Regions from separate parts of the Alkaliphilus crotonatoxidans genome, predicted to be linked through region 3. Evidence: riboswitches for the same ligand, from Rfam matches in the RefSeq annotation. Region 3 holds a riboswitch; each other region holds the start of a gene.

What was found. Region 3 has a riboswitch for thiamine pyrophosphate ahead of thiT (energy-coupled thiamine transporter ThiT). Riboswitches for the same ligand answer to the same signal wherever they lie in the genome.
Positions count from the first base shown of each region.
Region 1: another riboswitch for thiamine pyrophosphate. It lies ahead of tnpA (IS200/IS605 family transposase); the one in region 3 lies ahead of thiT (energy-coupled thiamine transporter ThiT).
Region 2: another riboswitch for thiamine pyrophosphate. It lies ahead of thiC (phosphomethylpyrimidine synthase ThiC); the one in region 3 lies ahead of thiT (energy-coupled thiamine transporter ThiT).

Region 1 is NZ_BAAHXS010000005.1:46,404-57,419, reverse strand. It holds gene ACYQ1I_RS11470 (branched-chain amino acid ABC transporter permease) at 1-754, shown strand, start outside; gene ACYQ1I_RS11465 (ABC transporter ATP-binding protein) at 787-1,563, shown strand; gene ACYQ1I_RS11460 (ABC transporter ATP-binding protein) at 1,550-2,260, shown strand; gene ACYQ1I_RS11455 (L-2-amino-thiazoline-4-carboxylic acid hydrolase) at 2,299-2,781, shown strand; gene ACYQ1I_RS11450 (hypothetical protein) at 3,003-3,734, shown strand; gene ACYQ1I_RS11445 (hypothetical protein) at 3,969-4,319, shown strand; partial or broken gene ACYQ1I_RS11440 (IS256 family transposase) at 5,213-6,262, opposite strand; gene ACYQ1I_RS11435 (PadR family transcriptional regulator) at 6,634-6,966, opposite strand; gene ACYQ1I_RS11430 (RDD family protein) at 6,978-7,787, opposite strand; TPP riboswitch at 8,077-8,190, shown strand; gene tnpA (IS200/IS605 family transposase) at 8,376-8,852, shown strand; gene thiW (energy coupling factor transporter S component ThiW) at 9,010-9,501, shown strand; gene thiM (hydroxyethylthiazole kinase) at 9,526-10,341, shown strand; gene thiE (thiamine phosphate synthase) at 10,331-10,966, shown strand.
Region 2 is NZ_BAAHXS010000006.1:435,319-446,334, reverse strand. It holds gene ACYQ1I_RS14140 (glutamine synthetase III family protein) at 1-1,206, opposite strand, end outside; gene ACYQ1I_RS14135 (hypothetical protein) at 1,712-1,891, shown strand; gene ACYQ1I_RS14130 (chemotaxis protein CheX) at 1,964-2,410, shown strand; gene trpB (tryptophan synthase subunit beta) at 2,717-3,919, opposite strand; gene thiC (phosphomethylpyrimidine synthase ThiC) at 4,649-5,962, opposite strand; TPP riboswitch at 6,081-6,192, opposite strand; gene ACYQ1I_RS14115 (GyrI-like domain-containing protein) at 6,280-7,131, opposite strand; gene ACYQ1I_RS14110 (TPM domain-containing protein) at 7,240-8,793, opposite strand; gene ACYQ1I_RS14105 (LemA family protein) at 8,806-9,354, opposite strand; gene ACYQ1I_RS14100 (toxic anion resistance protein) at 9,390-10,454, opposite strand; gene ACYQ1I_RS14095 (5-bromo-4-chloroindolyl phosphate hydrolysis family protein) at 10,471-11,016, opposite strand, start outside.
Region 3 is NZ_BAAHXS010000006.1:53,256-64,271, forward strand. It holds gene ACYQ1I_RS12315 (sugar ABC transporter permease) at 1-105, shown strand, start outside; gene ACYQ1I_RS12320 (YceG family protein) at 256-1,143, shown strand; gene ligD (non-homologous end-joining DNA ligase) at 1,186-2,109, opposite strand; gene ACYQ1I_RS12330 (ATP-dependent DNA ligase) at 2,151-2,990, opposite strand; gene ku (non-homologous end joining protein Ku) at 2,994-3,809, opposite strand; gene ACYQ1I_RS12340 (ABC transporter ATP-binding protein) at 3,979-5,850, opposite strand; gene ACYQ1I_RS12345 (ABC transporter ATP-binding protein) at 5,847-7,574, opposite strand; gene ACYQ1I_RS12350 (MarR family winged helix-turn-helix transcriptional regulator) at 7,612-8,043, opposite strand; gene thiT (energy-coupled thiamine transporter ThiT) at 8,305-8,940, opposite strand; TPP riboswitch at 9,009-9,103, opposite strand; gene gltB (glutamate synthase large subunit) at 9,455-11,016, shown strand, end outside.

The DNA of each region.
Region 1 (11,016 bases), on a different contig from region 3:
CATAGTGGCGGCCCTCAGCAGTCTTCTGCTGGCTATAACTACCCTAAGGCTGACAGGCACCTATTTATCCATTGCCACCCTGGGCTTTGGAGAAGTGGTCAGAATGATTCTGTTTAATTGGGAATCAGTTACCAATGGCCCCCTGGGGATTCGAAATATTCCAAGGCCTGCCATATTTGGCTATGAGCTGACCCTCGCCAATCATGGGTTGTACTATTTGATGCTTGCTTTGGTGGGCCTTGTTTCCCTGATTTGCTACCTGATTATTCATTCAAAGATCGGCAGAGCCTTTATATCCATTAAAGAGGACGAAATGGCAGCCCAATTCATGGGAATTGAGGCCACCCGTTATAAAATATTGGCCTTTGTCATATCCGCCGGTATTGCTGGTATGGCAGGCAGCTTTTATGCCCACATGATTCGCTATATTGACCCCAATACCTTTACCTTTGATACCTCCATACTCATTATCAGCATTGTTATTTTAGGGGGAATGGGTACCATGAGGGGAATGTATGCAGGAGCAGCCCTTTTAATTGCCTTTCCTGAGGTGCTTCGGTCTTTGGCGGAATACAGATTCGTAGTCTATGGCCTCATTCTGGTTCTGATGATGCGCTTTAGGCCCCAGGGGCTATTGGGCTGGCGATCAAAGGCTCCCTACCGTCTTCCTAAAGAAGCGCGGGAATACCAAGCCCACTTGGCAAAGAAAGGGAGCGGGGCAATTCGTGGAAAGGAGGAAGCTGTCAAGGGATAGAGCTGAAAAGCACTCCATGGCAGCACACACAAATGGCAATTCTTGAGGTGAATTCAATAAGTAAGCACTTTGGAGGGCTTGTGGCGGTTGATCAGGTCAGCTTTAAGGTAGACCCAGGGGAAATCATCAGCATTATTGGCCCCAATGGAGCCGGTAAAACAACCATATTTAATATTTTGACAGGGGTTTACCAAATTGATGGAGGAGAAATCCGCTTCGAGGGCAGGCCCATTCACGGTAAAAGTCCCCAGGAGATAGTAGCGGCTGGAATATCCAGAACCTTTCAAAACATAAGGCTTTTTTCCAATATGCGGGTTATCGAAAATGTTCTGGTGGGAACCCACCTTAATACCCGTTATAACCTGTTTGATACCATATTTCGAACGAAAAAATACAGAGCCCTTGAAGCTGAAAGGACTAAAAAAGCCATTGAAATTTTATGGTCCATAGGATTAGGCCATAAATTACATGACTATGCCGACAGCCTTTCCTATGGTAACCAAAGAAAGCTGGAAATTGCCCGGGCCATTGCAACCGGTGCAAAGCTGTTATTGTTAGACGAACCGGCAGCAGGAATGAACCCCCAGGAATCGGAAGAGCTGCTTCATTTTATTAGGGCTCTGAGGGATCAGGGTTATACCATCCTTTTAATCGAGCACGATATGAGGGTTGTGATGAATATTTCTGACCGGATCTATGTGCTTGATCATGGAAAGCAAATTGCAGAGGGGCTGCCCCTGGAAATTGCCAATGATCCAAGGGTAATAGAAGCCTATTTGGGGGGAGAGAAGAATTATGCTGAAAATTAATCAACTCAATACCCATTATGGTAATATACATGCCCTAAAGGGAATTGATGTGGAGGTGAATCAGGGGGAAATTGTCTCTTTAATCGGGAGCAACGGAGCAGGAAAATCAACCACCCTGTTGACCATTGCGGGTCTGTTAAAGGCCTCAAGGGGGAAGATCACCTTTCAAGGGAAAGAGATTTCAAACATGGCCCCCCATGAAATTGTAAAGCTGGGAATCAGCCTGGCACCCGAAGGGCGGGAGGTCTTTCCTGGTCTGTCGGTATCTGAAAATCTACAGCTGGGGGCCTTTATTAAAAAAGATAAGAAAAAAATACAACATTCCTTTGAGCGGGTCTATGCGCTGTTTCCCAGGTTAAAGGAAAGACAAAATCAAGCGGCAGGCACCCTTTCGGGGGGAGAGCAGCAGATGCTGGCCATTGGAAGGGCCTTGATGTCAGAGCCCCAGCTATTAATGCTGGATGAACCTTCATTGGGGTTAGCTCCTAATATAGTTGCCATGATTTTTGAGCTGATCCGTTCGATAAACAAGCAGGGTACTACTATTATGCTGATTGAACAGAATGCCAATATGGCCCTGCAGGTAGCTCATCGGGCCTATGTATTGGAAACAGGGAAAATCACATTACAGGGTGACGCTAAAGAATTAAGCAATCACCAGCAGGTTAAAGAGGCATATTTGGGTCTTGTAACCTGAAGCATTTTAATTAAATCTGAAGGAAAAGAGGTTTTTAAATGATCAAAAATAATCCGACACCAAAAAATAAGGCGATAGAAGATTTAAGGGCTGCCTTTGAGCATCGGGCTACCTGGTTTTATCTTCTCATTGAGGAAGCCAAAAAGGAAGGCTTAAGCACAGATTTTGCAAGAAGGGCAATTTTTAACTGTGGCTGCTTCCATGGCCAGGTAAAGCTGCCCGAAACCGATGATTTAAAGGAATTTACCGAAGCCTTTGCCAACGAAAATGTAAAGGAAATCTTTGAAATGGATGTACAGGTTTCAGAGGAAGCCTTAAACATCGAATTTCACTATTGCCCTCTGGTGGCAGCCTGGCAAAAACTCACAGATGACGAAGAGCTCATTGCAGAGCTTTGTGATATTGCCATGGAGGGAGACAGAGGTATTGCCAATGAATTTGATGCCTTTGAATTCAATTTAGGCAAAACCATTGCCCAGGGCCATCATGTCTGTGAAGTCGCCTTTAAAAAGGTAAAATAACTGTTAAATTACCCCATAAAAAAAGATGATTTCTTAAAGGAATCGTCTTTTTTTATACCGTTAAGCCCTGCTATAGTCTACTGGGGCTAAAATACTAAATGTGGCCGATATTTCAAGGAATATAAAAAAATCCAGGGGGAGCAGTAATTTTACCAGCCCTAGTATATAATTAAAATAAGCAGTTTATCATAGCTGTCATTAAAAATGAAAGGAATTAGCGTATGAAGCCGTTGAATGATACCTATTACCTGGCAGAAAGTGCTTATATTCCCAAAAACCGTCGTAAAGAGTACATCCAATATTTGAAATTATATTATCTACCCAGGGTCGAAGCTTGGAAGCAGGGGGGCTTAATCAAAAACCAGGAAGTCTATCAATATCTTTTTAAAAATATTAAAAAGGGTAGCTTTTTATCATGGAATCATTTAAAGCTAATGGAATTAAACAACCGATCAGTAGCAGATCAGGTTATAGAAGAATTGGGAGGACTACCGAAATTTCAAGGAAAAGAGCTGATTCGTCGGGAGCTTTTGGTTAGTACACCCAACTCAAATTATCCAGAAGCCAGTCCCCAGGCCCGGCAGCGAAGTCTTCCCTTATTTTTCGCCATTGAATACGTTGATGTGTACCAGCCCCATCTTGATGAATTTAGACAAATCATGATCCACAACAATGGCCCTGCAATGAAGTACATTATGATGGAACGGAAATGGTGCTACAATTTTATTGCACTGGAAACAGTGGAAATATTTCGTCATAATCCACTGATCCCCGGGTGGAACCAGCTCCATGTCATTGGCCTGTATCCCGATGCCGTATTAAGCTACAAAAAAGACTTTGAAGCAGGCCTAAAGGAAGCCACTGGTATTTCCTTTGAAGAAAACTTCAATAGATTGAAGCAAATCCGAGCTATGCTCTATAAAACTGGGAATAAACGATTAAAGCTAACCTAAAAATGGCACCCTATTAAAATAAGATAAAGGAAAAATTCAATCGTCAACCTTTTGTGAACTACCACCACTTAAGGTGGAAGACTTCTTGGCAATTTGGGTTAAAAAATTTTAAAATTAATTTTGAAAAATGGTTGATTTTTTTCACTTAAATCTCTTTTTATATAATGTAAGACGAAACAAGTTGGCCAACAGGAAGAGTCTTACCAAAATAAAAAAATTAAAGGAGATGTTATTATGCCAGATGTAGGCGAAAGAAAATGGGTAGCTATTGAAATGACAAGAGGAGAGATGGAAGCAGAGGTTGGGGATATAAACACTGGAATATCTAGTATAGTAATTTCTATAGCTGGTCTTCTGATAGGAACAGTTTACACGTTAGCAGGTTCAATACTAGGTCTCATAGGTGCGGCCCAGGTAGCACGAGATACATTTTATAATAAATATAAAAATGAGCTTCTACAATGTCTTAATGAGCTTGAAACAGCAGATGACAATGCTGTGATACGTCTAGAACAACAATATAAATACCACGTTAAAGGTGGTTGGCTACCCCTTAACGAATTTAGGTTAGCAGTAGAAGAGTAATCGAGTAGGAGGTGGGTAAAATAATTACTCACCTCCTTCGATTTAATAGATCTTAATTATGGTAGAACCGTAGGCTGTACATGTAAATAAAAAGACTCACTAGGATAAAGGATAAAAATAAAACATATAGAAGATATTTATTTTCTCTAGTCTTTAAATAATTTTTATAATATATAAAACATACGGTAGGTATAAAAGTGATAGTAAAAATACTAAATGCAATTAAATTTGAATCCCATGCTAAGTATGCAAAGGATAATACATATGCTAAAAAGAACCAAGAATCTAAACTTTTTGTTTTGATAATATCAAATGGTTCAAAGATATAATCATTTTTCTTTGTAATATAGAGAAGTCGAGCGCAAACAAAAATTGCTAAGATAGTAGATATTAGTATGGGTAAATTATTTTTCAAAATAAAACCTCCTTTCACAGGTGAACATTAATTAAGCTTTAATACATGTTTTTACTAAAACATCACTTTTACCTTCATACTAATCATTAGTCTAACGATAACTATTTTTATTTTAACATTATTTTGATATACTGAATATAATTCAATGTAAATTTATCATCTTTCTATCGACAATTACTTATTTGTGGGTCTCCAATTCCATTCTATTCCTTCATGGTGAACAGGGTTCCAAATTAATCTCTAAAGTATAGCCCTAATATTGTTTTAAGCTTTTTAATTATATCTTTAAGGGAACTGGTTCCTACATACTAAAGGAAAGATTATATGGAAAGCGGACCTGTCAAGAAATTTGTGTAAAGTTATTGCCTAGTATCGTAGATGCTGGGTAATTCTGTCTTTAAATAATACCACTAGCTGATTTAGTACTTTTGCCCAATTCTGGACTGGTCGATCCCATGTTTTCTTAATATCGGTGACTCTAAGATAGACCAAACTTGAAGAGTGCTGTCTCACTGGGAAAGGCTCCTTTTCGATTGGTTACCTTCCTTAATTGGTTATGATAACTTTCTATGGTATTGGTTGTATAGATGATTTTTCTAATATGACTGGGATAGTTAAAGAGATTTTCTACCGATGCCCAGCTGTTTCTCTATACCGCTAACGCGGCAGCGTATTCTTTCCACTTAGTCTCAAAGTCTTGGAATAAGCTGTTAGCTTCATCTAAACTAACCGCTCGATAGACTCCTTTGATATCTTTAGCAAATTCAGCCCAGTGCTTACGGGGGATATATCTGGTGCTATTTCTCATGAGATGAACAATGCACCGTTGTTGGATTGCACTAGGATAGTTGGCTCCTATGGTTTCTTCTAGCCCTGGAAGTCCATCTAAAGAAATGAAGATTATGTCCTCTACACCACGGCTCTTGATTTCTTCTAGTATCTGTAGCCAGTGTCTACTGCTTTCATCTTCGGATAACCAAAATCCTAGAACATCTTTATGACCCTCTGGATCAATTCCTATCACGTTATAAAGGGCTTTCTGGCCTGTACCTGACTCTGTTTTTACTGGTGTGTACATGGCATCTACAAATACAAAGGGGTAGCACCTTTGTAGCGCTCTATTACGGAATTCTTTGATAAGGGGAATAATTTTGTCGGTAATCTTTGAAACTGTTTCATGGCTGATATCAAAGCCATAAATGTCTTGGATTGTGGCTTCAATATCTCTTTGAGATTGTCCTTTTGCGTACATAGCCAGGATTTTTTCTTCAATTCCTGCGACATCCTTCTGGCCTTTATTTGGAACATTAATCTGAGTATCTCCCAACTGACCGATCACGGTTTTGGTACTGTGACCATTACGGCGGTTACTGGTGGTCGCTTGATTGTTAGCATTTTTGGCGTAGCCAAGGTGATCATCCAGCTCTGCTTCGAGCATGGCCTCCAGGGTATCAGCAAACATGTCCTTAAGAGCCTCCTGAATGTCCAGGGCAGACTTGATCTCATAGTTTTGAAACAGATACTTCATTACTTCGTCAGAAGCGGGATTACGTTTTTTCTTAGCCATAGTGTAAGCCTCCATTTTGAATTAGGTAGATTATATCATAAATCTACTTTACACAAATAATCTTACACCCTCTGGAAAGCTTTGGTTATATAATGAAACTAAATCATTTCAGAGAAGTATATCCAACACAGTAGAACTAAATGAGATAACATTAAGATTTTATGTAAGAGCAAAAATATATGACGTATTAAAAGACAAGTTAGGTGGAAGGGACTCAGTATAATAACTTGACCCTTTATAGTTCTAGTGAAAATGGCAAGGCCAGCGTCTTGGAGGCGCTGGCCGGTAACAACCTCTTATAGAGCTAGAGCAGACCACCTATTTTACGGATGTTATAGGTGGTCATGATTCTGAACTTTAATTCCTAAAGAAGAAACACTGTTTACGATCCCTTCCCATTCCTTTAGCATTCGATTGAGATATTCTAAACCGGTTTTTGTAATGTGATAGTACTTTCTTGCAGGGCCATTCAAGGATTTTCTTTGGGTTATTTGGGTGTAACCCGTTGCGTTTAATCGACGAAGAATGGTATAGATTGACCCTTCGTAGACATCAGGGAAAAACTGTCGAATTGATTTCATAAGCTCGTATCCGTAAAGCTCCTCATCCTTCAGCTTATATAGAATACACATTTCCAGTACACCCTTTTTCATTTGCGTATCCATGATACAACCCCCTAAGCTTCCACCACAATGGTATCAGTCAGCATATCATGGAGCGCCTTATGTTCTTTGGTAAACAGAATCGTGAATAGTGAGATTAAGGGTACAACTGGAATGGAGTTTATGAGGAATTTACCTAAAAACTCACGGCTAAAAATAGAACCCCTTGTTATACTTGATGTATCTGAGCGGCACACCTTGATGTGCATAAGCTTCTTTCCAACAGTCTGGCCTTTGAAAATCAGGGCGGCCCCCAATGAATAGAACATATAGAATACAAGACCGAATATTGCAAAGGCAATTGATGTAGGGGTTGGCCTTCTACTAATTTGCTGAATGTTTTCTGCTCCATCTTCTGAAACCGATATTGTGTCATGGGGGTTTATATTAATAACTTCTTCCTGGGTGATTGTATATTCCTCAAAGCTGGCATATCCCAGATAGCTTAATGTTCCCACTAAGGGGGTTGGGTACAGAATTAAAATAACATAAGACAACATAGCACTTCCTAAAACAAATGTAATGACAAAGGCAGGAACTACGGCTATTATGGCATCAATAAAGTAAGCACATAACCTGCGCCCTGGATTAGAGATGTGTTTATCTAATGGCGTTACTTGCTTTTCCTCATGTAGTTCAAGAAGGGATTTTACTAAAAATGCAGGCGAGCCAAGCTCTACAGATATTTCATCATCGGTTTTTCCATCTTCTCTACCAGATACGAAAAAGCTTTCGTAATCAGTTAAAATATCCTTTATAGCATCAGGCGGAAGCTTCCCTTCAAGATTTTCTTTCAGCTCATTCAAGTATTCAAATTGTTTCATTAATCACTCCTCCTTACTACTTATTGAACAGTAGCCTTTTTCCTATTGTATCACGCTACTATTTAATAATCAATAGCCTATATCAATATGCAAAATTCAAATTGTTGTACTCCAAACCAAGCTTATTTAAAGATTTGACGAACTATATATCATTAAATTTCAATCTTTTACCTTATTATTCCACCTTAAATATCGTCGTTTTATTTAATTTCTATTTTATTGTCAACTCACCCCCAGTATGGTACCATGAAATTAAAGTATTTCATTTTTTTTAAAACTGAATAAGAATTGAAAGCACTGGGAGAGTTGGAAAGGCCAACTGAGAAAAAGACCCTGTAATGTCTTTGATCCCCATATACCTGATCTGGATCATGCCAGCGTAGGAAAGTGTATTTAAGAAGCATATTTTATCATGCGTCATTAAGCACAAATCTTGCAATGGGATTTGTGCTTATTTTTGTATATCGAAAACCCCCGGTTCTACCGGGGGTTCCAAAAAGCTTTAGCTATGAGCAGAAAAAATAACCTCCTTTTGTTAGAATAAAAAAGGTTCGCCAACCAATTTTAAAAACAAAAGGAGGATCCGAAGTGGATAAGAATAGTCTATCACATACTACCTGGAGTTGTAAATATCATGTAGTTTTTGCACCCAAATATAGAAGGCAGGCTATATATGGGAAGATCAAAACTGACATAGGAAAGATTCTAAGGAAGTTATGTGAGCAAAAAGGTGTAGAAATACTGGAGGCAACAGCCTGCGTGGATCATGTACATATGGTGATAGCAATACCACCCAAATATAGTGTTTCAAGTGTGATGGGGTATTTAAAAGGAAAAAGTTCACTAATGATATTTGATAGACATGCGAATTTGAAATACAAGTATGGAAATAGACATTTCTGGTGTAGAGGTTATTATGTGGACACGGTAGGACGCAATGAAAAAGCAATAAGAGAGTATGTGAAAAATCAAATACAAGAAGATATAGCTAATGATCAAATCAGCCTACAAGAATATATGGACCCGTTTACGGGAGAGCAAGTAAAGAAAGGCAAAAAGAAGTAAAGAGCTGCTTAAGCAGCAGCCCGTAAATGCAAGCAGTTGGCGAACCATTCAAAGAGCCTTAAGGCTCAAGCGAGTAACATGCCCTTCTAGGGCTGAGCAAACTACCCGCTGAGCGGGTAGTTTTGATTATTTAAAAATTCAAGTAAAGAGGTGAAGCATGAATCTAAAAAAATTGACTGCGGCGGCACTGTTAAGTGCCATGGGAACAGCCACTGCCCACCTGTTTTATATTCCAGTAGGGGCGGCCAGGTGTTTTCCCATACAGCATACCATTAACCTGCTGAGCGCCACCCTACTGGGGCCGGCCTATGGAACAGGGGTGGCCTTTACCATATCCTTGCTTCGGAATTTCATTGGTACAGGTTCGCTGCTGGCCTTTCCCGGCAGCATACTGGGGGTTTGGCTTGCTGCTGTATTTTATAAACGTAGAAAAAAACTCATCTGGGCCATGGCGGGGGAACTGGTGGGAACAGGTTTTTTGGGAGCCTTGGCGGCTTATCCCCTGGCCAACTATTTAATGGGGAACGAAGCAGCGCTATTTTTCTTTGTGGGGCCCTTTATGCTAAGCTCACTGGGAGGGGTAATCATTGGGTTTGTCCTCTTAAATCAGCTCAAGCGGTTGGGCCTGGAAAAGTACATGGAAGCATAAAAAATCATATTCAGGAGGTTAACTATGGAACTAAAGGAGCATTTAGGAGGACTTTTAAAAGCAGTAAGGGAAAAGAAGCCCCTGGTACATCACATTACCAATTATGTAACCGTAAACGACTGTGCCAACATTACCCTGGCTGTGGGGGCGGCGCCAGTCATGGCCGATGACCCGGGAGAGGTGGAGGAAATGGCAGCCCTGGCCCAGGCCCTGGTGTTGAACATTGGCACCCTGAATCAACGAACCGTTGAGTCGTCAGTTTTGGCCGGTAAAAGGGCCAATCGTGCTGGTATTCCAGTGGTACTTGACCCTGTAGGGGCTGGAGCCACCAAACTAAGAACTGAAACAGTAAGCCATATTATTGAAAATGTTCAGCTGGCGGTTGTCAAGGGGAACATGTCGGAAATTAAAAATATCTATGGTATGGAAGGTCAGACCCGGGGGGTCGATTCATTGGACGACCCCCGGGAAGGCGGAAAGGAAATTGCCCTTTCTCTTGCCAGGAAGTTGAAATGTGTTGTGGCCATTACCGGGGTAGTTGACATTGTTTCTGATGGCAGTCAGGTTTACTGCATTGAAAATGGCCACGAAATCCTATCGAAAATAACAGGAACGGGCTGTATGACGGCTTCTATCATTGGAGCCTGCTGTACTGTGGGGGAATCCAACCTGCATGGAACCCTGTTGGGGATTATGATGATGGGAATAGCAGGGGAAATTGCCTTTGATCAATTGGCCAGCCCAACCCATTTAGGAAGCTTTCGCCTTCGGCTGATTGATGCCTTTGCAAGCCTTTCAAAGGAAATACTGATAGAAAGGGGAAAAATCTATGAAGCCTAATGTAAGCTACCGGCTGTATCTTGTAACCGATCGAGGTTTTCAAAGGGAAAAAAGCCTTTTGGCTCAGGTGGAGGAAGCCATTTTAGGGGGGACTACCCTGGTTCAATTGAGGGAAAAGGAGGCCGGTTCCCTTGAATTTTATCAATTGGCCAGGTCTATTAAGGCCTTGACTTCCAAATACCATGTTCCCTTAATTATTAATGACCGGGTGGATATCGCTTTGGCAGTAGATGCAGAAGGGGTCCATGTGGGACAGCAGGATCTGCCGCCGGAAATAGTAAGAAGGCTCATTGGGCCCCATAAACTGCTGGGGGTTTCGGCAGCTACCCTGGAGGAGGCCCTGGCAGCCCAGGCCCAGGGAGCAGATTATATTGGGGTAGGTGCGTTGTTTCCCACCAATACCAAGACCGACACCCGGCAGGTATCTTTAGAGCTGCTGAAGCAGATCAAGGAGCAGGTCGCTGTACCAGTAGTGGGGATCGGCGGAATTAACAAGGAAAATGCCGATACTATATTTTCCACAGGAATAGATGGTATTGCGGTGGTATCTGCCCTGCTGGGAGCCCCCTCTGTTATGCTGGCCGCCCAGGAGCTAAGGGCCATTGCCGATAAACTAAAAAAATAAGAAAAATTTAAACTTTTTTGAAAAGGATTTCCCATAGTCAATAACTAAAC
Region 2 (11,016 bases), 380 kb from region 3:
TATATCGGTTAATTGTTCCCCCAGAAAGATAGAGATTATTGCCGGTGGTGCCTCGTTGGCGCCTAATCTGTGGTCGTTGCCCGCATTAGCTGCCGACAGACGAAGTAAATCGGCATGAACATCCACCGCCTTAATGATAGCTGCTAAAAATACTAAAAACTGTGCATTTTCATGGGGAGTAGTGCCTGGCTCCAATAGGTTAATTCCATCGTCGGTACTCATCGACCAGTTATTATGCTTTCCTGAACCATTGACCCCAGCAAAGGGCTTTTCATGCAACAGGCACACCAGGCCTTGACGATTGGCTACCTTTTTCATAGTATCCATAATAAGCTGATTATGGTCTGCTGCAATATTAGTTGAAGTAAAAATTGGTGCTAGCTCATGCTGTGCAGGTGCCACCTCGTTATGTCTTGTTTTAGCGGTTACACCAAGCTTCCATAATTCTGCATCCAGCTCCTTCATATAGGCTGCAATTCTTTCCTTAATGCTGCCAAAGTAGTGGTCCTCAAGCTCCTGCCCCTTTGGTGGCATGGCACCAAAGAGGGTTCTGCCGGTATATACTAAATCTTTCCGCTTTTTAAAGAATTCCTTTTCAATTAGAAAATACTCCTGCTCGGCCCCTACCGTCGTGATAACCTTTTTGGAGGTATTATTCCCGAATAATTTTAAGACACGAACCGCCTGCTTTGAAAGGGCTTCCATGGATCGCAGCAGGGGTGTTTTTTTATCCAGGGCCTCACCCGTATAGGAACAGAAGGCCGTTGGAATACAGAGGGTGTCTTCTTTAATAAAGGCCGGTGAGGTACAATCCCAGGCCGTATACCCTCTGGCTTCAAAGGTTGCTCGAATTCCACCGGAAGGAAAAGAGGAGGCGTCCGGCTCACCCTTAATTAATTCCTTGCCAGAAAACTCCATAATGACCTTCCCGTCTGCGGTAGGCGAAATAAAAGAATCATGCTTTTCAGCGGTGAAGCTGGTCATAGGCTGGAACCAATGGGTAAAATGGGTGGCTCCCTTTTCGATGGCCCAATCCTTCATGGCATTGGCGACAACCTCGGCAACGGCAGGGTCTAGTTCTTCACCAAGATCAATGGTTTTACGTAATGCCTTATAGATGTTTTTGGGTATTCGCTGCCTCATAACGGCATCATTAAACACATTGGCCCCAAAAATTTCGCTGATTGATTGTTTTTCACTGCTCATATCAAGTCCCCCTTGAATCATAATTTGTTTAAGCAAAAATATAAAAAGGCGTTCTCGAATAAAACTTGAGAACGCCTTTGCTCGCAAGACCAAATAGTCATTTTACCGACAGCGTAAGCTAATTTAACTGGACCCCATTGCCCTTATACACTGCCTGTCAGCTTATTAAATTTGAATTTCTGAATTTTCTATACCTATTTTACTACACATCTTTAAAATATGCAACCTTTTATTTATAAGTAAAATTAGAATATATATACAGATTGTACACCCACATTCATTAAAATACAAGTAAAAATTTATCAAAGGCTGGTTATCATCCTCCTATCTGCAATTTTTAGCAATTTTTTTCAAGTAATAGGGTGTGATAACAATTGAACCGGGTATATTAGTGCTGCAGTTACTAGTTCAAACTATTCATTTTTCATAGTCATATTATACTAAAAGTATTAAGTTGTTTATAAAAAGAGACGAATATAGTAATATATTGAAAGGAGCTGAAAATATGTTAAGCATGCAAGCAGTTAATGACTTAATGACAGTGGTTAATCAACTAGATGCAAGGATTGAAAGCCACAAGGAACAGATCAGTACAAGAGAATTAGAGTTTATGGCTTATCAACGTATCAAAATTTTGCAGCTAATTGATGATTTACATGCCAAGGAAAGCTATTTTAAGGATTAAAACCCCTGCTGTATTGTATACGATCAGCTGACCGCCATGGCTTTTTGAAAATGAAATAGATTGGAGAATTTTATGGAAGTTAAATATATTAATCCCTTTCTCGAGGCCTTCACTAAAACTTTGGAACAGTTAGGCATTATGAATATTAAAAGGGGGAATATGACTAAAAAAAGCAGTTTTTATGTTGATTCTGATCTTTCTACAATAATTGCCTTAAAGGGTGATCTAAAGGGCAACATAGCCCTATCCATGCCCCAGAATACTGCAAGTAATATAGCCTCAGCCATGATGATGGGGATGGCTCCCACAGAGGAAATGACTAAAAGTGCCATTGGAGAGCTATCAAGCATGATTGCAGGTATGGCTTCCACCATGCTGACATCTGCTGGATTAACACTGCAAATTAGTCCACCCGCCATTGTAATGAAGGCTGCCGATATTGATCCTCAAGAAGCCTTGACAATTGATTTTGAAACTCCGTCGGGGAAAATTGAACTTAATATTGGATTTAGTATATAGTATTACCTCAAAACCAATTTACTAAAGTAAAAGATTTTAAATTTTAATTCTTTCTTTATTTATCTACTCTCAAAATAGTAAAGACCGTCTTTTCAGGCGGTCATTACTTATTTTTAAGGATAAATATAATTTATCATCTAAGCATTTAATGGTATGGAATATTATGCATAAACATACCATAAATTTAACATCCTGAAAACTTAGACTCTTATAATTAGATAGATTCCCCCTTGAAATCCTTGAAATATTTATCAAACCTGGAGACAAAGAATAGGTGCCTTGGCATTATAATTGATGCCTTTCATTTCATACCTTTTTGGGGACTTTACCCCCTAAATATTGGTGTACTGTATTCATATCCTTATCTCCCCTGCCCGATAAATTCACTACAATAATCTCCTCTTGCTTGGTTTGAGGCGCCAGCTTCATTAAATGGGCAATGGCATGGGCACTTTCAAGGGCTGGAATAATCCCTTCCTTCTGAGTTAGATACTGTAGTGCCTCCATAGCTTCATCATCCGTCACACTTTCATAAATCCCCCTTTTTGTCTCATGGAAAAAGGCGTGCTCCGGCCCTACACCGGGGTAATCAAGCCCTGATGAAATAGAGTGAACTGGCATAACCTGACCCTGTTGATCCTGCAACAAATAGGTCATCATACCATGGATCACTCCTACCGAACCCTTGGTGAGGGTAGCTGCATGTTCACTGGTATTGATTCCCTTCCCTGCTGCCTCTACCCCGATCAGCTTAACTGCTAATTCTTCCTTAAAGGGGTAAAAAAGTCCCATTGCATTGCTTCCGCCCCCTACGCAGGCAATCAAATAATCCGGCAAGCGCCCTTCCTTTTCAAGGATTTGTACCCTCACTTCGTCCCCAATAATTCGCTGAAAATCCCTAACGATGGTGGGATAGGGATGAGGCCCCACCACTGACCCAAGGAGATAAAAGGTGTCCTCTGAATTGACAATCCAGTCTTGAATGGCCTCATCAACGGCATCATTCAGGGTGGCGGTTCCTGAGGATACACTGTTAACTTTGGCCCCCAACAGCTCCATTTTTAATACATTCAAAGACTGCCGCACCACGTCCTCCTTTCCCATGTAGATCTCACAGGGTAAATCAAACATGGCACAAATGGTGGCAGTCGCCACCCCATGCTGGCCTGCTCCGGTCTCGGCAATAATTCGCTTTTTCCCCATTCTTTTTGCCAATAGCACTTGGCCAATGACATTATTAATTTTGTGAGCTCCTGTGTGATTTAAATCCTCCCTTTTTAAATAGACTTTCCCACCCCCCAGGGCTTTGGTCAGGTTTTGGGCATAGTATAGCGGTGTAGGCCTGCCGGAGTATTCCCTGACATAATATTGATATTCCTTGATAAATTCTACATCCTCTCTGGCAGCTAGGAATTCCTGCTCCAGATCATTTAAAGCATCCATCAGAGTTTCAGGTACGTACTGGCCGCCAAATCTACCGAATCTTATGGGTAATGTCTTTTTCTTCATTTTCTTTTCCTCCCTTATTCTATTTCTTTTTCTTAACTTTACCGATCGTCCACTATCTGTTTACTAATGACTAAAGGGTACTTCTCATTTCCAAGAGCTGACCGTCATATTTAAGTCATTTTGCCAAATCCCCCCTTTCTATATAATAAAAAAAGAGCATGCCATCCCTAAAAAAGGGACGGAATACTCTTTACTCCGCGGTACCACCCAAATTAGACAGTTACACCCATCTTCCTAAGCTCTTTGATACAAAAAAATAAACATTTCATCCTAATTATAGGACGAAATGTTATCATTCCGCGTTGCCACCTAGCTTAGACAGATGTAATCTATCTCACTTTTCCAGGTACGGAAAACAAAGCCTTGTTTTCGATACCCTGCCTCTATAACGTGAGGCCTACGGCTTCATGATACTCTCCATAAGGATTTCCCACTGCTTCTCCTGGAGCCATTCCATAAGCACCTTTGCATCAGGCTTCCACCATCCCCGACTCGCTTGGCCATCGCTGCTTATCTACTCTTTCCAGTCATCGAATTTGAACTTATTTTGTATGATTATACAGTATTCATTTAGGGGTGTCAATGGTTATTAATTAAAAATTTTAGTCCCTAAAACCCATTTCATTCTGAAAGGATCTTAGGGACCTTCTTGATACCAGGTTCAGGCGAGAGCTAATACCTAGCCTCTAAATTAAGGGGCTATCGTAGTCAAATTCCCCAATAGTGGTACTAGTCTTCTTCCCTTAATATGTTGATGTTTTTCCCTGCCATTACCTTGTTCATATTCCTCATGGCACACATTTTACCACACATCGTGCAGGTATCTTCGTGCTCTGGGGTCGATTCTTCCCTGTATCTTCTAGCCTTTTCAGGGTCGATTGCCAGTTCAAACATAGTATTCCAATCAAGGGCTTGCCTTGCCCTGCTCATTTTGTTATCCCATTCCCTGGCTCCCTTTATATCCTTCGCAATATCAGCAGCATGAGCCGCAATTTTGGCAGCAATAATTCCCTCCCTCATATCTTCAAGATTAGGCAGCCGTAAATGCTCAGCCGGGGTTACATAACATAAAAAATCGGCTCCATTGGCGGCGGCAACAGCTCCTCCAATGGCGCTGGTAATATGGTCATAGCCTGGTGCAACATCCGTCACCAGGGGCCCCAGCACATAGAAGGGGGCTCCATGGCAAAGCCTTTTTTCCAGCAGCATATTAGCGGCAATTTCATTCAGCGCCATATGGCCTGGCCCTTCAATCATAACCTGTACATTTTTTTCCCAGGCTCTTTTGGTAAGCTCTCCCAGGGTAATAAGCTCTTTAATTTGACTGGCATCAGTGGCATCATGTATGCTACCGGGCCGGCAGGCATCCCCCAGACTGATGGTAACATCATATTTGGCACAAATATCCAATACCTGATCATAGTATTCATAAAAGGGATTCTCTTTGTTATTTAATTCCATCCAGGCGTACAGTAATGAACCACCCCTGGAAACAATATTGGTCAGCCGAGGATTTCGCTTAAATACCCGGGCGGCTTCTCGATTGATTCCAGCATGGATTGTCATAAAGTCAATTCCGTCAATTGCGTGCTTTTCCACCACCTTAAGAAATTCTTCCGCTGTTATATCCTTTAACTCCTTATCGTAAAACCCCACTGCATCGTAAATAGGTACCGTTCCAATCATGGCCGGTGACAGATCAATCAAGGCCCGTCTAAATGCTTCGGTCTTACCATAGGAGCTTAAATCCATGATAGCCTCGGCCTTCATATCAATGGCTGTTTTAACCTTTTCCATTTCCATGTCTATGTTGACACAGTCTTTAGAAATTCCCAGGTTGACGTTGATTTTTGTCCTGAGGCCCTGGCCAACTCCCTCGGGGCTAAGGCCATGGTGGTTTTTGTTGGCAGGAATAACAATTTTACCTTCTGCCATCAGCTCTCGAAGAATTTCCACCTCCATTTGCTCCTTTTCTGCTACAATTGTCATCTCCTTTGTAACGATTCCCTTACGGGCTGCATCCATTTGGGTTGTGTAATTCATTTTGCCACTTCCTTTCAAGTTCATCTTAATCCTAACAGTTATGTTTTACTGTATAAAAAAACACCAACCCATAGGATTGGTGTTTAAAACATAAGCATATCAATATTTCTTCAACAGCATTATGCCAATAAACAACTCCCTACGCTAGTATTATCTAGTTCAGGTAATTAGGGTCAAAGAAATACGGTTCTTAATCTCAGCTGGCCATTCCAGCCCCCCTGTGCTTTTTAGTAATTATTTAATTTTACTCTTTTATACTAGCATAGTTGACTCTTATTTGCAATTGGCTTTAGATAGTTCTGTTATTGAAAAATGTACTATTTTACTGGAATCCAGATTTCCATATAGGAATCGTTCTGGGTTGGATCCTCACTGATATAAACTTCGAAGGAATCGCCCCCTGTGTGTTCGTAGCCGTTTGATGGAAACCATTCTGAAAAGATTTGCTTCCAAGCCCTACTGATACTATCGGGAACTGGGCCCCTCACTTCAAATACCGCCCATTTGGAGGCAGGCTGCATTAATACTTCAAAATCCTCCCCAGGCTTTAGGGTAGATTCCACTGCGATCCAGTAATCCATTTTGTTTTCTTCTGTATTATAGTCTGCACTTAGGCCCATTACTCCTTTGATTTCTCCATTGTTTAACCTTACCAGTTGTTCCACTGTGCCGTCTTGATTAAGCTGGTTCCAAAACCTGCTAATGGCTTCACCCATATCATCAAAGGAAACCGTCTGCTTTCTACCCACTACCTCAAAGCTTTCTTTTTCAACAATACGATACTTCATTGGTTCCGCTCCTTTCAAGTTTACCTGAATACTCAGGCGATTATAGGATTCCAGCCTTCCCTTGCCCCTTCGTGCTTCAGTGGGAGTAATTCCATGATGCTTACGAAAGGCTTTGGAAAAGGCCTCAGGAGTGTCATATCCATATTTAAGGGCTAGGTCAATCACCTTACAGTCCGAGCTGATCAACTCTTGGGCGGCCAGGGTCAGCCTGCGCCTTCTTACATATTCAGCCACTGTCATATCGGTTAAGATCATAAACAGCCGCTGAAAGTGAAAGCTCGAAAGGTGGGCCTGTCTAGCAATCCCTTCAATTGTAATTTCATCCTGCAGGTGATTTTCTATATAATCTATTGCCCTTTGTAAAGCCTCTACCATTGTCATATGCCTCACTCCTTGATTCCATTTTACCAATGAGTATTGTTGATTACCTGTCTTTTTGTGCGGTCGTTGGACTGGATTTGTTAATGATTTGTTTGAGGTTTTTTGCTATTATCGCTTTCTTCCTGCACCGCCGCCCCTAGTTGAGCCGCCGCCTCCAAAGGATCTGCCTCCACCGAAGGACCTTCCCCCGCCAAAGGAAGAACGGCCTGAGGATGGTCTACTGCTCCTGCTGGATGAGCTTGAGCCTCCAAATAGACTAGAGGTAGAACGACCGGCACCGCCCCCACGGGTTGAGCCACCACCACCGCTGCTGCTACCCCAGAAGCCCCCAGATCTGGGCTTGGGCGTAGTATTTCTTTGATTTGAGGTGGAGCGTCCGGCACCACCTCCCAGGCCTGCGTTACTGCCACCATTGGTTCTTCCTGTGTTATTACCAAAGGTTCTTGGGGGTCTGGGGGTCGTATTCCATCGACCATTATACCAGTAGCCTCCCCCTGGCGGTGGCGGGCCATAATGCCCCCAATAGCCCCCAGGACCATAGCGTCTAATTCGACGACGACTAAAGGGGTTAAAGGGAATTCCATATCTTCTTCTGTAATAGGCTCCTCGGGTTTGCGTAACCAGGACAATTATGATAATTAAGAAGAAAATCATAACAATAAAGGTAATAAAGCCGCCCCCCGAGCTATTTCCTGTCTGCGAAGGCTGCGGTTGATTGGGCTGCCCTGGTGTAGCTAAATTTTTGAGATGATTGTCAAAGAATCCATACAGGGCATTGGCAGTTTCCCCTGCCCCCTGATCATAATTTTGTCTGGCAAAATAGGGCTCAAGATTTGAATCAAGAATGTTTTGTACTCTATTACTGGTTAAGCTTCCTTCAATATCCCTTCCGGTCACCATCCAGTAATCGTCATCGCCTATTGACATCAGCAGCAGTACATCCCTGGGCCCTGCCCCGATATCATCAAACATACGATAGGCATAATCCTGGATATGCTCATTTCCGGTGGTATTGACTGTCATGACATAAACACCAGCACCCTTTGTCCTTTGATAGGCTGTACTTTCCTGATTGATCGAATTACTTGTGTCGTTTCCTATCACCTCGGCATGGTCAAAAACATAGCTCCCAACCCCTTGGGCCTCACCAATATTATCACTCCATGTACCACCCAGCACATCAATAAAGGCAGCGTAGACCTCTAGGGCTCCCCGGTCATAGTTCCCTACTGCAAAGTCGGGCTCCAGGTATTCACCAAGGATTTGTGAAATCTTACCACTGCTTAGGGTAGCCTCAAGGCCCCGCCCCTGAACCGCCCAGTAATCATCGTCTCCAATTGACATCACAATAAGCAGGCCATTATTTTTTGCTGCGTCTCCGATTTCCCAGCGGTTAAACAGCTCTGTGGCATATTCCTCCATAGAGACTCCCCCGGTAAAATCCACCGTAACCATTACAATCTGGGCACCATTTATTTGATTCAAAAGATTTCCGTTATAGATCATCAGCTCCTCAGAGGCTTTGTCAATAACATTGGCAAAATCATTAACGTAAAACTCTGTAGTGGCCTCGGGAAAGGCACCTTGCCCAAAGGTAAACAGCGTTAAGCATAGAGCAAAGATAATCGTACAAACAATAGGTTTAATGGTTTTTTTAATCATACATCCTCCTTACTACTCATATAGCTCAAGGGGAGCTACAGAAGTAACGATTTTTAAAATATTGGCAGGAAAGGCCTTTAGTTTCTTATTATAGGCTATGGCATATTCATTATAGCTGCTTCTTTCAATAATTAGCTGTCGGGAATTTATCTCCGCCAGGAATCCATTACGATAGCCCTGATCCCGATCCGACAGGGGCAATGGCTCCAAAGCCCTGTATAGCTCCTCAGATGAGAAAATAAGCTCCTGGACGGCATCATACTTAGTATCTGGGGTCTTAGCCTGAGACAAGGCCTCTCTTTTATCCATTACGGCTTGAATCCGGGCATCATCCTTTTCCAAATAACGGCCCGCCACCACCGTCAAATTATAGCATTCTGCCATAATGGCCTCTAAATCCTGCTGAATGCCTACACCATTCTGTTCTTCACCTAAGTAAAATATGCTTTCTGCCTGGGTCCTCAATTTGCCCATAGAGCTTCGAAAGCCAATCAAAATGGTAAAGATAACAATAATAGTCGTCAGAATTTGGGCATTTTTTCGTCTTTGAAAAAATTCCATACTATCTTCTCCTATTCCTTTATCGTTCTTATTCTCTATTGTTTATTCCTAAGCTCGGCCCCAATTTGCCCCAGGGCCGCCTCTGCCTTAAGTTTTTCTTCAGTACAGCTTTGCTGAACAGTTAAAAGGCTGTCTAGGGTTTCAATTAGGCTTTCATTGGTTTCCTTCAGAGTGTCTAAATCAACCCCCTCTTTATCCTCATAGTGTGTATTTTTCAAAGCCCGGGTGTTTTCAGTGAGGATTTGCCTGGTGGCATTGGCCATATTCCTCTGGGTATTTAAGGCCTCTCTGGAATGGGCCAGCCCCAGGGCCATCATCATTTGATTTTTCCATAGAGGAATGGTGTTAACCAAAGAGGATTGAATCTTATCGACAATGGCACTGTCACTGTTTTGTAACAGTCTTAGCTGGGGGCCCATCTGCCTGCTTACAGCCCTTGAAAGCTCCAAATCGTATAGCTTTTTATCAAATTGTTCACAAAGGGCGGCCAGCTGATGGGCTTCGTTAATGTCCTCCTGGGCTTCAGTTTTTTGAGCCCTTTCCTGAATTAGCGGCAGCTCCTCTGTTAGAACCTGTCTAAGCCTTTCTCGACCCGCCAGAATGTACATTGTCAATTCCTTATAATAGTCAAGGTTTTTTTTCTGCATTTTATTAAAAAGGGTTATATCCTTCATTAGGCTAATTCGCTGGGCCTCCAATATTTCTGCTATTTCATCTATATTCCTTTCCACCTCTCGATAACGATTCATTAAATCAAGCTTCTGCCTTTTAGTCCGATTAAACCAGCTAAAGACTCCCTTTGGACCCTGGTAGGCTGAAAAATCCTTCAAGGCTTCCAACAGCCTGGTAATCAGTTCTTCTACCCTGACCATAGCCTTGTTATGAACATGATCAAGGGCATTATCAGAGAAATCGGCAATTCTGCGCTGGACCCCACTACCATACTGTAAAATTTGTACTGAATCAGTAAAATCAATTTTCTGAACGTACTCCTTCACCATTGACTGTTCCTGGGATGTCAGCTCCTTAAATTCCTGATCCTGTTCTAAAGCGTTAAGAGGTGTTATTTTAGATTGGAAATAATTTTGATTATGATCCACTCCGCTCCCCCCTCATCTATTGTCTGTTTTGGAAGGGGTTCATCTCTAGTCCCTCCTGTTGAATCATTTTTTCCAATACTTCTATTTCTATCGTGGCATCCATGGCCTTATCTGAGTAAAGGTCATCCAGCATTCTATTAAAGGCCTCAGTGACCTTATCAAGAATTCCCGATATTTTTTCCATGGCATCGGCTACATGGCCCCCGCCGGCGGTCTGCTTTTCAAATTCAATATAATTTTTAATCAGCTTAATAGTTGTTGGCAGATAATAGTTAATTAGCTGTCTTACCTGTCGAACCTTGTTGGGGTGCTTTTCTATAAAGGTTAGTATTTTTCCTGATACCCCTTCTATTCCTTGTATTTTTTGTTTCATATCACTGTTTACAATTGATTGCTGTAAGCCCCTTAGCTCTTTAATATATTCTTTCCCGGCCGTCAGGGCCTCATCTAATTCCTGATTCCCTGTATCAATTGGCTCCTCAACCATTGTCACCTTAGGCGGAATTAATTTTGAGAAAATAGCATATACCAGAGCCGACATGATGGCTGCAACTACAAAATC
Region 3 (11,016 bases):
ATGCTGCTTTTAGATGTAGGTACAACCCAGCGTTTGATTGTAAGGGGCCTGGTGTTGCTTCTGGCTGTTTGGGTAGACATTTCGACCCGAAAGAAGAATAGCTAGTGGAAGATGTTGGTTATACGATACCCTGGTCAAAAACCTTTGGCCAGGGTTTTTCTCTGGCGGGCGATATTGATGGAAGGAAGGCAATATGTTATAATTTCCATAAATTCTTAATCACGGGAAACAGGAATGGCTGATAGGAGGAGAAATATGGAGAATCAAGATAAGAGGAAAAGAAAAACCACTGCGTTTCAAGCCTCAAGAGAAATCCACAGAATTCTTCATGATGATGAAGGCGGGCTGTATGAACCATGGCAATATGCAGCGTATTTGCCCATACCTGTTACCCTGGAAACCACCTATGAAGAAATTTTTATTCTGTGGCAGGAGGAGGCCAGATTTCGAGAAGGCTTTCTCATAGAAGATCAAAAAATCTATATTCCCCATCTCTTTGCAAAAATCAGCGGAACCCACCGTAATTTAAAAAATTACTGGCATGACTTAATTAAATTAACAGAAAACCAGGAAAGAACGGTTTTCATTAAAGGGATACCGATGATGGCTCCCGTTAAATGGGAGCAAGATGCCAATTTATTAAATGATGAAGGCTGTTTCCATATTGATCGGGTGAAGGGGCTAAAGGCCTATACCCTGGGTTTCTTAAAGGAGTCGGTTCAGGATTTATTACTGTTGAAGCTAAATAAACTGCTTCAATCGAAGAATATCTTTAAATTTATCATCACAGAGGAATTGAAATATAAAGCCCTGTATGGGCTGTTCAGACTGGATAGACAAATATTAAATCTAATACAAAAATTTGATTTTTCTGCCCATATTCCCAAGCTGGTGATTTATGACGGAGCCGATACGGCCTTTACCCAGGAAGACTTTTTCATGATTGCCCTTTTGCAGCTTTGCTGCTTCGATATTATTTTATTTACCCCCAGTGGCTATAGTAATCTGGAACGGGGAATACATGCTGATTCCTTTCAAATCCACAATCTTGAAGAATTAAGGCTGGGACTAACCTTGCCAGATCAAGACCAGAAGGATAAGGAGCATTGGCTGAAGCGTTTTTTACTTTGGTTTTATACCTAATACTGCGGCATCTATAGGAGATAGATCATTCCTGGTTAAGGTTTAATTAAGACGAGGTGCAATGGTTTCCTTCAGTTGATTTAAAACATCAGTAAAATTTTGTTGTGTTTTACTGGCGGTGTAATTTTCAAAGGGACAGCCCTTTTTCTTTAAACGATCCATAATGACCTCCATGGGGAATTCTTCAGGCCTAAGCTCCCGGGTCACTTCATCCCAGAAGAGGGGAGTCGCCGCCAGGGCCTCGTCGTTACCACGGAGGGAATAGGGGGCGATGATCGTCTTACCGGGAGCATGCTGCAGATAATCTACATAAAGTCGATTCCCCCGTTTCTTTTTCATTCTTTCAGTCGTAAACCAGCGGGGCTCCAGGCCAACTACATATTGAGCCGCAAAGCTGGTAAAGCTTCGGGTTTCATCATAGGTAAACTGATTGTCAGGCAGGGGAATATAAAGCTGTAGCCCTTTATTTCCAGAGGTTTTAACAAAGGAAACTAGCTTTAAACGGTCAAATACCTCCTTTAAGATAAGGGCCGCTTCAATGGCCAGATGAAAATATTCCCTGGAAGGAGGGTCCAGATCAAATACTATTTCAGCAGGGCGGGAGGAATCAATGGTATTAAAGGGAACATGCAGATCAATAGCCCCTTGATTTCCCAACCATACCAGGGTGGGAAGGCTTGAACAGACAATGTAATTGATATCATCAGAATAATGAGTGTCAACAAAATCCGGAGCATAGGAGGGGCAGCTTTTTTGATAAAAAAATTCCCCTGATACCCCATGGGGATATCGGATGGTTGTTAAGGCCCTGTTGTTTAAATAGGGCAGTAAATAAGGGGATACCTCAATTAAATATTGAAGATATGCCAGCTTTTGTATATGGGGCCATATTAATTTTGTGGGGTGGGTAACATCCACCTGCTGTCCTTCAATACTGACAGTATATCTTTCCTTTAGCTTAGCCATTGACATAGCTCCTTCCATAAATTTTAATCCAACAATTGATGCTATAATATAAAATCAACGAAGCTGGCTGAACGCAGCCCACCGCTGCTGACAAAGCCTCTGCCCCGCAGCTTACATTTTAAAACAGGTTGCAGATAGACAAACTCTCGATCTTCGTTTAAATAGATTCCTTCAGCAATCTTAAAAAAGGCCTGTCGTTGAACACTGTCGAAACCAGTTAAGATTACCCCCAGGGGTTTTCCATCCATGTGGGTACAAAGCAGTCCACGGTCCTTTTTTCGATAGCCTGTGATCCGGGCTTCGGTTTCTACCCAGTTAATGATTTTCATCCATTGAGAGGAACGTTTTCCGACATAGCTGGAATCTTTCTTCTTTGCAATAACCCCTTCCCGGCTCTCCTCTCTGATTTTTTCAAAAAAATCAAGACCTTCATCCTCAATAAAGGGAATAATTGAAATATTAGAATAGGGCAGCAGTATTTCCTGTAAAATGGCTTTCCTTTCTAATAGCGGTACATTTCTAAGGTCTTGATTGCGATAATAGAGAACATCGAATACAAGATAGGTAACGGGGGCTTCCCTGGCATTTTTTTGTATTTTAGTTTGGTTTTTCATAAAAAATCGTTTGATGATTCGTTCAAAATCTTCATTTCCCTGGTCATCCAATGACACAGCCTCACCGTCTAAAATCATGGTTTCTTCAAAGGGGAAAAGCAGCTCAGGAAATTGATGATTTACCAGGGACTGATTCCTGGTAAAAACCTGTGGTCCTTCTATGTTAGAATATTCTATTCGAATTCCATCAAATTTTCTTTCGAAAATATAGTCCTTTGAGGAAAAGGGGCCGGGGGCAGTTTTAAGGAGCATTAAAGGAAAAAACATGAACTAAGCCTTTTTTCGCCCCGGTATATTTTTTTTCTTGCGGGGTGTTTTAGCAGGCTTGGTTTTCTCTATGCTTTCCTCAAGGGCTTTCATTAAATCAATTACATTATCGTTTTTCATGGCCTCAACACCCTTTTCATTTTGCAGCTTTTCTTGAATTAATTCCATCAGGGCTGTTCGATATTCGTCTATATATTTTTCAGGATCAAAGGTTTCAGTGAGCTGATCAATTAAAAGAGCCGCTGTATCCATTTCCTTGGGAGAAAGCTCAATATTGTCAGGAATGTTGGGAACCTCCTCCAGGGCCCGAACCTCATCAGGGTAATGGAGTGTTTCCATGATTAAAACCTTTTCATAGGGCCTAATGGCAGCCAACCTTTCCTTAGAACGAATCATAATTTTTGCTAATCCGATTTTACCTGTATTGGTCAAGGAGCTTCGTAGGAGACTGTAGGCCTTGACGCCGCCATCACCAGGGCTAAGGTAGTAGGTACGATCGAAGTAGATGGGGTCAATTTCCTCCAGCTTAACAAAGTTGATAATATCCACCGCTTTAGCCTCCTGCTCCTTTTTCAATTTTTCCAATTCCTCCGGCGGTAGCTCAACAAATTTGTCAGGTGCATATTCAAAGGCCATTACAATATCCTCTGGCTTAATCTCTTCTTGACAATGCTCACATACTTTCTTATAACGTATTGGACTCTTACACTTTTTATGGAGCTGCCGCAGCTTAACATCCTTGTCTTCAGTGGCAGCATGCAGCTTTACGGGGATGCTGACTAATCCGAAGCTGATGGTGCCCTTCCACATTGTATGCATAATAACACCTCGCTTTTTTTCTTAGTTTTTGCAGCAATGTATTTTTCATTCCTATAAGAATAACTTAATTTATAGGAACAGTTCCTGATCATGGATTCAAAAATAAAAAAGCCCTTAATCCACTTCAGGATTAGGGCATTGTAAAAGCATTATTTTTTAAATCATCCCATCAGATGGCCTCGCTGGAATAGCCATTGCTGGTAAACTGACTGTTATACAGGTCTGCATAGAATCCTTTTTGCTTCAACAGCTGCCAGTGACTTCCTTTTTCAATGATTCGGCCTTCATTCATTACCAGAATTAAATCGGCATTCTTTATGGTTGAAAGCCTGTGGGCAATCACAAAGCTGGTTCTTCCCTTCATCAATTCTACCATGGCCCTTTGAATATGAATTTCTGTTCTAGTATCAACGCTGCTGGTGGCCTCATCTAAGATCAGAATAGCCGGGTCCGCCAAGAAGGCCCGGGCAATGGTAATCAGTTGCTTCTGACCTTGTGAGATATTGGATGCTTCTTCATTTAAAACAGTTTGGTAGCCATCTGGCAGGGTTCTGATAAAATAGTCTGCCTGGGCGACCCTGGCGGCATTGACAATATCCTCATGGCTGGCTCCCCGTCGTCCGTATGCAATATTTTCTTCGATTGTACCATTAAAAAGCCAGGTGTCCTGTAATACCATCCCGAATATACGTCGAAGATCCTCTCGCTTCAAGTCCCTTATGTCGACCCCGTCTACAGTAATTTTACCTTGATCTATTTCATAAAAACGCATCAGCAGGTTTACCAGGGTAGTTTTGCCGGCCCCGGTAGGGCCAACAATGGCAATGGTTTCACCGGGCTGTACCTTAATGTTCATGTCTTCAATCAGCTTTTCATCCTTTTTATAGCTAAAGTTTACTGAATCAAATTGAACCGCTCCCCTAGGCAGCTCAATAATCTGATGATTTATTTCATCAGGAATCTCCTCCTCCTCGTCAAGTAATTCAAAAACCCGCTCAGCAGAGGCTACGGTAGATTGAAGAATATTAGCAATATTAGCGGTTTGGGCGATGGGCTGGGTAAATTGCCTTGCATACTGAATAAAGGCTTGAATATCACCAATAGTAATAGTTCGCCTGGTAACCATAATACCTCCCGCCACAGAGATAATAACATAGCCGATGTTATTGACAAAGGTCAGCAGGGGAAAAATGATTCCCGAAATAAATTGTGCTTTCCAGCCGGACTCATAGAGTTCGTCATTAATTTTTTTAAATTGATCAATGGAATCAGATTCCCTGTTAAAAACCTTGATAATTCTATGACCGGTGTACATTTCCTCTACATGACCATTAAGCTCTCCCAGGGATTTCTGTTGGGAGGCAAAATGCACCTGGGATCGCTTGGCGATTTTGGCTGTTACCACAGCACTTAGGGGCAGAATAACCATTGTAACAAGAGTAAGGAGCGGGCTAATGGTCAGCATCATCACCAGTACGCCCACCAGGGTAACGACCGAGGTAATTAGCTGGGTCAGGCTTTGCTGAAGGGTACTGCTGATGTTATCCACATCATTGGTAACACGGCTCAATATTTCGCCATGGGTTCTTGAATCGAAAAACCCCAGGGGAAGCTTTGCCAGCTTATGATTGACATCATTACGCATATCATAGACTGTTTTTTGGGCGATACCCGCCATAATAAATTGTTGAATATAGCTGAACAAGGCACTGACAAGATATAGGCCCATTAAAATCTTTAGAATTCCGCCAATATATTGAAAGTCTACGACGGCACTGGAGGAATCTTGCAATCTTGCCATTGAACCTTCAAAGAGCTTTGTAGTGGCCAAGCCCAATACCTTAGGGCTAATAATACTGAAGGCAGTGCTTAGAATGGCCATGATCAATACCAAAAGCAATTGAAGCCTTCGGGGCTTTAAATATGCCAACAACCTTTTTAGTGTTCCCTTGAAGTCCTTTGCCTTTTCTACAGGAGCGCCGATCGCTCCCATGGGGCCCCTTGAGGCGCCATTCAATTTAGCTTTTTTTCTTATTTTCATGCCAATTCCTCCTCGGTCAGCTGGGACGAAACAATTTCACGATAAATACCACAGGTATCAAGCAATGTCTTATGGGTACCCATACCAGCAATTTTTCCCTCGTCCAGCACAATAATTCTGTCAGCATCCATAACCGTACTAACCCTTTGGGCCACAATTAAAACTGTGGCATCCCTGGTTTCTTTTTTCAGGGCAGATCTTAGTTTTGCATCGGTTTTAAAGTCAAGGGCAGAAAAACTATCATCAAAGATATAAACCTCCGGCCTTCGAACCAAGGCCCTGGCAATGGAAAGACGCTGTTTTTGCCCCCCTGAAACATTGGTGCCTCCCTGGGAGATGGGAGAGTCATAGCCTTCCTTCATATTTTGAATGAAGTCCGATGCCTGGGCCACCCGAGCAGCTGCTTCAACAGCACCATGGCTGGCGTCTTCCTTGCCGAAGCGGATATTTTCTGCAATCGAGCCGCTGAACAGGACAGCTTTCTGGGGAACAAATCCAATTTTATTACGAAGTTCCTTCTGGGTCATATCTCGAATATCAATGCCGTTCACCAATATACTTCCCTGGCTGACATCATAAAAACGGGGAATCAAATTGATGAGGGTGGATTTACCTGATCCTGTTCCACCAATAATGGCGGTTACTTCCCCAGGGCCTGCACAAAAGCTAATATTTTGAAGGGCAGGCTGTTCAGCGCCGGGATAGGTGAAGCTAACGTCTCTAAATTCTACAAAGCCCCTTTGATTGCTGTGTGTAGCTGGCTTTTCTGGATCCATGATTTCTTTTTTCGTTTCCAATACCTCATTAATCCGTTGAATAGAAGCCGAAGCCCTGGGGATGAGAACAAACATCATGGAAACCATAATAAGTGAGTACATCATCAGCATCACATATTGAATAAAGGCCATCAGGTCTCCTACCAGGAGCTGGCCCTGATTGATAAGATTGCTGCCCAGCCACATAATGGCAATGGTGGTAAAGTTCATGATAATCATGATGGAGGGCATTAGGGCGGCCATAATTTTATTGACTCGAATAGCGGTGTCCGTTAGATCTGTATTGGCTTCGTTAAAGCGCCTTTTTTCGTAATCCACCTGATTAAAGGCTCTAATAACACGAATACCGGTCAAGTTTTCCCGAAGCACTAAATTTAACTTGTCCAGCTTCACCTGCATCGACTTAAACAACGGTACCCCCTTGGCTGCCACCAACCCTATGACTGCCGCCAGCAGGGGAATGACCACCACAATCACAACAGAAAGGGATTGGTTTTTAGAGACGGCCATGATCATTCCGCCGACGGCCATCAAGGGGGCACTGACCATTAGACGAAGCATAACCATCAGAACCTGTTGAATCTGAGTGACATCATTGGTTGTTCTTGTAATCAGGGTAGCTGTCCCGATTTTGTCAAATTCCTGTAGGGAGAAGTCCTCTACCTTAGTGAAAATCATGTTTCTAAGGTCCCTGCCGAAGCCCGTTGCAATTTTTGAAGACAGGTAACTGGCCAGGATAGCACAGAGAACACCACCGGCAGCCACCAATAGCATAATTGTTCCAATCCGCAGAATATATCCTGTATTGCCGGTAACAATGCCGACATCTACGATATCAGCCAACAGAGTTGGTAGAAACAGCTCGGAAATGGATTGCAGCAGTATGAGGCCTAAAACTGCTGCAATCCATGATCCATAAGGCCTTAAATATTTTAATAATTTTTTCATGATATCCTCTCCTGTCAGTATAAAAGTTAGCCTTATACTATTTCTGTAATAAAGCCTTTAGGGATTCAAGGCCCTCTACAATCTGTTTGAGGTTCTTTTCATCAGTTTGTAGAAATTTATCACTAAATTTTTTTTCCAATTTTTCATGGAAGGTAGCCTGAAATTTTTCCTCTGATTCTTTAACAATAGAAACCTGTACCACACGGCGATCATCCTGGCCTCTTGTACGTAGTACATAATTGTTTTTTTCCAATCTGTCTACAATGCCGGAAATGGTGCTGTTGGATAGGCCCAATGCCCGGCTTAATTCACTGATCTTCATGGGCCCATTTTTACTTAAGTTGGCCAATACCATCACCTGAGGAGCCGTTAAACCGCCTTTATTGAAGGTATGCTTCATGCTATCCTTAATCAAATAATCAATATCCCTCAATAAATAGAATATTTTTCTTCCCGTATCGTTAATCACGCTTTGGCCTCCTGACAATATTATGATGTAAACTATATTATTTTAATGCAAGCTGAACAACGGTTCACAGGGATTTAAACCCAACGGGCAGAAAAAAATCTGTTGATTCAATTTATTTTGCATTAAAATATTTTTGAATACGAAACATAATTGTAGTATACCCCTGCTAGGTCCCTCCATACAACCCTTTAAATCTTAAATTTATATAAAAAAACCAGCATCCAGGATTGATTCCAGATGCTGGTCTGCCTTGGGCATAAATTATGCCTTTACTTCAGCCTGCCCTTTTAATTGCCTGAAAACAGTATTAAATTGAGGAATTAGAGTAATTACAAGACAAAGTAAGGTATCGGCCCCCATAACGGTACCGTTATAGATCAAGGAATATAGAAAGACATTCATCCCCTCGGGGGCGTAATCTGCGAAAAAAATGGCTCCAGATAAAAAGCTCATGACAAACCTTCCAAATCCTCCAATTAAGCAGGCAATGCTCAAGTTTTTACGGTAAAGCCCTGCCAGGCCCATGGCACCAAAGGCCAGGGGATAATCGAGAAATAATTGGGCCCAATGAATGACATAGGGGTCTTGAATCAATTGTAGAAAGCCATAGGCAAAGCCGGCGATAATACCGGGAATAGGCCCGAATATCACTGCAAAAATAAACATGGGCAGCATACTGGCGGGAGTAATACTGCCTCCCTGGGGAAAGCGATAGAGTCTAATATAGGATAATACAAAGGAAAGGGCAATACAAAGGCTGCCGTAAACAATAATTCTTGTATTGAAGGTAGTATTTTTACGGTTTTTTCCAAGATAAATAAGAAGGCCTGCGCTGCCCATAAGGGCCAGCAGGATTGCCCAGGTTACCGGTTTTAATTCTAATAGCTTTGCAAACATGTAAAAAATTCATCCTTTCTTCCATCGCTTGGATGCAAAAAACGTGAAAGGAAATCCTTTCACGTTAAATAGACGTTGAAATGCTTCCCTACGCAGGTATTAACCTACAGGTTCGAAGGGTTGGACAAGCTCCTCTCAGCCAATGGCACCCCTAGCGATATTTTTATTTTAATTATAACATATTCTCAATAAAATACAAATGATTTATAAAAAGCTATTTATTTCATTACAGCCCTATGGTTTAACCTAAATAACATCTTAGTCCTCCTATTTATCCCATAGGCCTACGTAAAATAGCTAGAAAATGAAAACGATAACATTTTCAAAAAATATAGAAAATTAAGAAAAATGCAATTTTATCTATTGAATAATTCTATAAAAATGATATAATACTGAATACATTAATTTAATAGTCGAAATATTCTAGAAAATATTTTGTGGACAGACGTAAATGACTAAATCATTGCAGGGCAATGCTCTGCTGAACTAAAAATTGACAAGGGGGACGAATGTTATGGGGACTTATGGTTTACCTCCCGCCCAGGGGCTTTATGACCCTGAAAGGGAGCATGATGCATGTGGCATTGGCTTTATCGCCCATGTGAAGGGAATAAAATCCCATGGGAATGTGAGGGATGCCCTCACCATACTTGAAAATCTGAACCATCGAGGAGGTCAGGGCAGCGAAGAAGATACGGGGGATGGTGCTGGAATTCTGCTGCAAATTCCAGATGTTTTCTTTAAACGGGTTTGCGGAAAAGAGCTTTCTCTGCCGGAAGCAGGACAGTATGGTGTGGGAATGGTTTTTATGCCACCCCATCAGGAGACGGCAGAAAAATGCAAATCGATATTAGAGTCTGTTGTCTGTGAGGAGGGGCTGGGCTTGATCGGCTGGCGAAAGGTACCGATAGAGGCGAAATACCTGGGAAAGACAGCAAGAGAGTCAATGCCCTGGATAATGCAGTTTTTTGTTCGAAAATCGGAAGACTTAAAGGTCAACATTGATTTTGAAAGGAAATTGTATATCGTCAGAAGGCTGGCAGAAAAAAGAATTGAGTATATAGCTCCAGAGGCCCATCAATATTTTTATATTTGCAGCTTGTCCTCCCAAACCATCGTTTATAAGGGAATGCTTACGGCCACTCAGTTAAGGAGCTTTTATCCAGACTTATCTGAAAAGGACCTGACCAGTGCCATTGTTTTGGTCCATTCCCGCTTCAGCACCAATACCTTTCCTACCTGGAGCCGGGCCCATCCTAACCGTTATTTAATCCATAACGGGGAAATCAATACCCTAAGGGGAAATATCAATTGGATGAAGGCAAGGGAATCAAGCCTGATGTCAACGGTTTTTGGAGAGAGTCTTCAAAAGGTGCTACCGGTTATTAACACCGAAGGGAGCGACTCGGCCATGCTGGATAATTGCCTGGAGCTGTTATATTTATCTGGCCGTTCCCTGGCCCAAGGGATCATGATGACCATACCTGAACCCTGGGGCACCCTGACGGGAGAGATGGATTCTGATAAAAGGGCCTTTTATGAATACCACAGTTGTTTAATGGAGCCCTGGGACGGCCCCGCTGCCATTGCCTTTACCGATGGCGCCAGGGTTGGTGCGGTACTGGATAGAAATGGCCTAAGGCCGGCTCGATATTATGTTACGAAGGAGGGGCGGGTGATTTTGTCATCCGAGGTGGGAGCTTTAGAGCTTCCCAGCCACACCATTGTAGAAAAGGGACGTCTTTCACCGGGGAAAATGCTTCTGGTAGATACCATAGCAGGAGAAATTGTTCATGATGAAAAAATCAAGCAGCAGGTTGCCGCCACCGCTCCCTATGGGGAATGGATAAGGAATAATTTGATTCCATTGAAAAGCTTAGCAACTGTTGATATAAAGCGACAAGAGCCTCTGGGGCTATTGGAGCGGCAGAAGGTATTCGGCTATACTACAGAGGATTTGAGGATGAACCTGTTGCCCATGGCCAGGGATGGAGAAGAGCCCATCGGCTCAATGGGGATGGATACACCCCTGGCGGTGCTTTCGGAAAGGCCCCAAAGTCTGTTTAACTATTTTAA